One region of the Brevibacillus sp. DP1.3A genome, then DNA from elsewhere that is predicted to be linked to it. Evidence: riboswitches for the same ligand, from Rfam matches in the RefSeq annotation. Region 1 holds a riboswitch; the other holds the start of a gene.

Region 1 (3,129 bases):
TTTTTGATCAATACACAAATCAATCTGGTAACAGGCTTGCTGACTTTCTTCCTGTTCCGAAACGATGGCATGATGCGAGCCAAGCGGGTCGTGGTGGATCTGTTGTCTGGTCTCGTGCTGCCGATCAGCTTTTTCCCGGGCTGGGCGCAAACGGTAATGGGTTATCTCCCATTTCAGGCGGTCAACTACTATCCGAGCCTGATCTTCACAGGTGCGATTACAACGGAGCGTTCCTGGGAATTGATCGGTTTTCAGGTCATTTGGATGTTTGTCATACTGGTTCCCATCTTGGTGATGTGGCGTCTTGCCCGCAACAAGCTGGTTGTGCAAGGAGGGTAGAGCATGCAGAACATGAGACATATTTTCAGTATTTTTGCCGACTACCTGAGCCAGTACTTCAAGACGAGACTTGCCTATCGAACGGATTTTATCGGGGATTTTGTGTCCAATCTGGTTTCTGAGTTGATCAATCTCGTCTTTATTATTGTCGTGTTCACGCATGTTCCGCTTATGGGGGATTGGACGCGTGACGAGATTATCTTTATCTATGGTTTCTTTTTGGTTCCATACGCGTTGTTCTCGATGTTCTTCGGTTTTTGGGACTTCAACGAAAGGTATATCATCCGGGGCGAGATGGATCGCATCCTGACGAGACCGATTCACAATCTGGCACAGGTGTGTCTCGAGTCGATTGCACCAGACCGTATTTTTGGAGTCATAACCGGGATCATCATCATGGGGTATGCTGCCATTCAACTCGATTTGTCGTTTTACTGGTACGACGTGTTCATCTTTATCGGGCTCTCGATCAGCGGGGCACTGATTTACGGTGGCGTGTATACTGCGATTGCTGCGGTTAGCTTCTTTTCCGACTCGCGGACAGGGATTGCCCCGATGATTTACAACATCCAGCAATATGGGCGCTATCCGGTAGACGTGTACAACAAGGCGATTCGCTTTGTGCTCACCTACGTGCTGCCGTTTGCCTTCGTGGGTGTTTATCCGGCGGCTTACTTTTTGCGCAAGGAAGTCTGGTACACATATGCGGCAATGACGCCGGTAGTGGCTGTTATTTTCTTCGGGATTGGGCTGTTAGTCTGGAACTGGGGAGTCACGAAATATCGGGGAGCGGGTTCATAGGGGCGTATTGATACAAATAGCGCTTCTTGATGATTTATAATCCGAAGTCGTTGTGGTAATATTGGATGTAACGAGATCTAAAAGCATAAAGTAAAAAAAGACCGTCCCGGCTGCAACCGAAACGGTCGATACAATAGGCGCTTCCCGCAAAGGGGTGCGGCTCAATACTATGTTGTGAAATAGACCGCAGAGCTGTCAACTCAAGGGCGGTCTATTTCTTTTTGGTCAAGGTAACAACCAAGCCGATCACCTTTATCCCTACTAAACAAATAGGAAAAATAAACAAAAGTGTCGAGCTGGCAGTTTCCTCTATTGTCAAATCAAAAAACAGCAGTATAATATGCTGTATACAACTACACATTCCTTCGGGGCAGGGTGAAATTCCCGACCGGCGGTGATCATGCTTTATGCATGTTAAGCCCGCGAGCCTCCCGAGCTGAAAGTAGCGACGGAGTGCAGGATCTGGTGTGATTCCAGAGCCGACAGTACAGTCTGGATGGGAGAAGGATGACGACAGTACGTTTATCACACGTGCTTGTTTGCCTGTGCAAACGGGATGAGAACGTAGAGGCCAGCCCTTTAGTTTCTTGTACCTTTTATTTGTGCATGGTTTGTCATACGCTTGCAAATGCCCTGTGGAACTTATAGCCACAGGGTTTATTCTGTTTGTGTAACAAGACGTGTGAGCTTACAACGACTGTTGCCATTCCTCAAGAAGGAGTAGAAAAATGAGGAGATGGTAAACATGAAAGAAACAGCGCTGCATTCTTCGCGCATACGTGCAACCCAAAAGCTGGTGACGATTCCCATGCTGGCGGCCGTTGCATTTATTCTGCAGTATCTCGAGGTTCCTGTTCCGCTGATGCCAAGCTTTTTGAAGCTCGACTTCAGTACACTCCCGGCATTGATCGGGGGACTCATGTACGGACCTGTAGCCGGCGTTATTATCGAGGTACTGAAAAATACACTGCATATGCTCTTCAAAAATACAGACGGTCTTTTGATCGGTGAACTCGCAAACGTCGTAGCAGGATCAAGCTTTATTTTTGCGGCTGTCTACATGCAGCGTCTGGGCCAAGGCAAAAAAGGCTTCCTGACTGGTCTCGCTCTGGGAACGATTTTGATGACGATTGTCATGGCTGTGGCAAATGCTTATGTGCTGTTGCCTGCGTACGCTGTGCTTTATCAAATGCCGATTGAACAGCTCTTGACCATGTTCAATGCGACAAGTATCTGGTCATTGGTTCTGTACGGAATCGTCCCATTCAATCTCTTCAAAGGTGTTATGATTTCAGTGGTTGCGTATCCGATCTATGTGAAGCTCGGCTCAAGAATCGCTGCGCATACCAACAATTGACAACTACGATGTGACTCGCTAATATGTTTAGTTAATAGATAGTCACAAAAGGCTATGAAAGGACCCGCAGCTATTCCTACGTGACAGAGAGTCGGCCCTAGTCTGGAAGGCTGATACGTAAAGGATAACTGCACCCCATCCTGAAGCCGCTGGTGAAGAGCTTAGCCGGATGCCCACCGTTATCGGGTTATCGAGAGGACTATGGCGTATGCTGTAGTCAATCAGGGTGGTACCGCGGAAGTTGATCCTCCGTCCCTTTTTGGGATGGGGGATTTTTTGCATTTTACGTAAGAACAAAAAGGAGCGTAGACGGATGAAAGAGGACAAAGCGTTTGTAAAAGAAATTACACCGCAATCGGAGGATTTTTCGCGTTGGTACATCGATGCCATCAAAAAGGCGGATTTGATGGACTACACACCGGTACGCGGCTGCATCGTGTTCAAGCCGGATGGTTTTGAGCTATGGGAGCGAATTCAAGAGGCGATGAATAAACGCTTCAAGGAGACAGGGCATCGCAATGCCTATTTCCCGATGTTGATCCCCGAGTCCTTCTTTCAAAAAGAAAAAGAGCATATCGAGGGCTTCAATCCAGAGCTGCCTTGGGTAACAGAGGCTGGGGGCGAGCCGTTAG
Region 2 (3,129 bases), 2.4 Mb from region 1:
ATAGGAACACAATACCTAACCCAAAAAGGGCTGTCCCAAAAGTTATTAAATGACTGAGGGATGGTCCTCTTTTTGATAAAATGGAAGTATCCCCCACATGGGTGAACTCTTGAACCAGCATGGCGTGTAGTTAAAAAAGGAGGCACAAAATGAGCAGAACCTTTCAAAAAGGCATTATTTTCGATATGGACAACACCTTGCTGCAATCCAGGATCAATTTTACCGAGATGAAGCGGGCTATTTTTCAGCTATGGGCAGACAATGGGATCGTTTCTCCAACACTTGAGTGGGAAAAGCATACCGCATCGCAGCTCATTGAGATCGGGAGAAAAGCGGAGCAGATGACGATAGAGCTGGAGCAAGCGATGTGGGATGCGGTAACCGCGATCGAGAAGGAAGGGATGCATGGAGCTGTATTGGAGCAGCACGCGGTAGAAGTGCTAGAGGAGTTAAAGAACCGCTATCAGCTGTATATCCTAACCAACAACGCGTATGCCGCTGCAGAGGAGGCTTTGAACGAGACGGGAATCGCCTCCTACTTTGACGAAATCGTCGCCCGCGAGCAGATGACGACCTTGAAGCCATCTCCATCGGGCATTCACTATATTCGCAGCCGCAAGCCAGATTGGCCTGTTTCGGCTTGGGCGATGATCGGGGATTCGTGGATCGATGGTAAGGCGGCCTGCGACGGACAAGTCGCTTTTATTGCCTATCAAGGGAATGAGCAGGACATGGAGCAAAATGGTGTTGTGCCAAAGGCGTACATAAATGATTTGAAAGAACTCCTGACGGTCCTCGAAGAGTGCGAGCAAGAGTAAGTGCACTTCTCCAATAAATGATTACAGACAATAGTGAAAAATGTGCTATACTTTGCCTAACTGAATACCAGCCTTCAGGGTAGGGTGCAATTCCCGACCGGCGGTAATGACGAACGCACGTCTGAGCCCGCGACTCGCTATCGTAAGCAGTTGATAGCGACTGACTTGGTGCAAATCCAAGGCCGACGGTACAGTCCGGATGGGAGAAGGTATTTGGAACGGCCTGTTTCGCTGTTTTTTCAAAAAACGGTAGAAACAAGGCTTCTTTCTGAACGCCCTGAGCATAATATTCATGGGCGTTTTTGTTTTTCGTTAAAACTTCATAGCGACAATCTTCAGGGCAAGGTGAAATTCCTGACCGGCGGTAATGACGTACGTACGTCTGAGCCCGCGACTCGCTGACCACGCTTACAGCGACTGATCTGGTGAAAACCCAGAGCCGACGGTACAGTCCGGATGGAAGAAGATTTTGTGCTTTCTTCATTTGTTTTTTCGAAAAACGGATGAGGTAAGGCTTCTTTCCCTATGCCCTGAAACGTTCTGAGGTTTCAAGGGCTTTTTGCGTTGTGCTTGGCTGGAATGATGGAACAGAAAGGAGTGCGGTATGGAACAGGACAGCAAGTACATGGATCTGGCGCTGGAACTGGCACGATCGGCAAGAGGCCAAACCAGCCCGAATCCCATGGTCGGAGCTGTGATTGTGAAGGATGGAATCATCGTGGGAATGGGAGCGCATCTGCGGGCAGGAGAGCCCCATGCTGAGGTGCACGCACTGCGGATGGCTGGGGAAAAAGCGCAAGGCGCGACCGTGTACGTGACGCTGGAGCCTTGCAGTCACTACGGGAAAACACCGCCGTGTGCAGAGGCGCTGATCGCAGCTGATGTAAGTCGTGTCGTTGTAGCGACGCTCGACCCGAATCCACTAGTGGCGGGAAGAGGAATGGAGATGCTGCGGGCAGCAGGGATGGAAGTGGCGGTGGGCGTGAGAGAAGAGGAAGCGAAGGCGCTCAATGAAGTCTTTTTCCATTACATCCAGACCAGACGTCCATTTGTAACGGTAAAGACGGCCAGCACATTGGACGGGAAAATCGCTTCGTTCTCGGGACACAGTCGGTGGATTACTGGAGCAGAGGCTCGTGCAGAGGTGCATGAACTGCGCAGGCAGCACGATGCGATCCTGGTTGGGGTTGGGACGATTCTCGCTGATGACCCACTGTTGACGGCGCGCCAGGAAGAGCAGTGTTTTGGAAGTCAGCCAGTTCGCGTGATTTTGGACAGTCATTTACGGACGCCGCTGGATGCCCGTGTCGTCCAGAATGCAGATACGAAGACATGGATCTTTACGACAGATGCAGCACCAAGGGAAAAGCAGAAGCTGCTTGCGGTAAGAGGAGTAAAGGTCATCACGACGGAAGCGCCAATTCGCGTGGAAAAGGTGCTGGATACGCTGGGAGAGCTGGGGATTACCTCGTTGCTTGTGGAAGGCGGGCAGGAAGTCAATGGCTCCTTTTTGCAGGCGAGAGCAATTCAAAAGGTCGTGAGCCATATCGCGCTAAAGCTGATCGGGGGAAGCGGCGCGCCCTCGCCGTTCGGTGGTCAAGGCTTTGCGACGATGGGAGAAGCGGTACAGCTGACAAATGTGACGATCGCACCGATCGGGAAAGGTGATGTACAAATCATCGGGTACCCACAATGGGAGGATCAGACGTAGCAAGTGAGGAGGAGAGAGCATGTTCACGGGACTGGTCGAAGAAGTGGGCGTGTTGGAATCGATTCAAGGGAACGAGCAGGCGAGTCGACTGGTCATCCGCGCACAGCAGGTACTCGAAGGGGTGAAGCTCGGGGACAGTATCTCGGTCAATGGCATTTGCCTTACGGTTACTTCTTATACGAATCGTCAGTTTAGCGTCGATGTGATGCCAGAGACGATGAACAAGACGAGCTTGCGGCAATTACGCAGCGGACAGCGAGTGAATTTGGAGAGAGCGATGCGGCTGGGGGACCGTTTTGGCGGGCATATCGTCTCCGGGCATGTAGATGGGACTGGAATGGTTGCTTCACGAGAGGTGAATGCGAATGCTGTCGTGTTTCGGATTGAGGCCAAACCGCAGCTGTTGAAGTATGTTATTGCCCGTGGATCGATTTGCATAGACGGCATCAGTCTCACCGTGGTGGACGTAAACGATAACGGTTTTACCGTTTCAATCATTCCGCATACGCTGGCGAATACGAGTCTTTCAGACAGACGACCTGGGGACTTGGTGAATCTTGAAACAGATGTCATCGGCAAATATGTAGAGCGTTTGTTAGG

The links. Region 1 has a riboswitch for FMN ahead of HP399_RS25765 (ECF transporter S component). Riboswitches for the same ligand answer to the same signal wherever they lie in the genome.
Region 2: it holds a riboswitch for FMN, as region 1 does, so the genes downstream of both, ribD (bifunctional diaminohydroxyphosphoribosylaminopyrimidine deaminase/5-amino-6-(5-phosphoribosylamino)uracil reductase RibD) here and HP399_RS25765 (ECF transporter S component) in region 1, are expected to answer to the same signal.

The regions. Positions count from the first base shown of each region.
Region 1 is NZ_CP085876.1:5,598,934-5,602,062, reverse strand. Features, by position in the region: gene HP399_RS25775 (ABC transporter permease) at 1-339, shown strand, start outside; gene HP399_RS25770 (ABC transporter permease) at 343-1,140, shown strand; FMN riboswitch at 1,498-1,652, shown strand; gene HP399_RS25765 (ECF transporter S component) at 1,886-2,497, shown strand; gene proS (proline--tRNA ligase) at 2,811-3,129, shown strand, end outside.
Region 2 is NZ_CP085876.1:1,417,118-1,420,246, forward strand. Features, by position in the region: gene HP399_RS06555 (c-type cytochrome) at 1-4, shown strand, start outside; gene HP399_RS06560 (HAD family hydrolase) at 150-818, shown strand; FMN riboswitch at 885-1,033, shown strand; FMN riboswitch at 1,146-1,290, shown strand; gene ribD (bifunctional diaminohydroxyphosphoribosylaminopyrimidine deaminase/5-amino-6-(5-phosphoribosylamino)uracil reductase RibD) at 1,423-2,529, shown strand; gene HP399_RS06570 (riboflavin synthase) at 2,549-3,129, shown strand, end outside.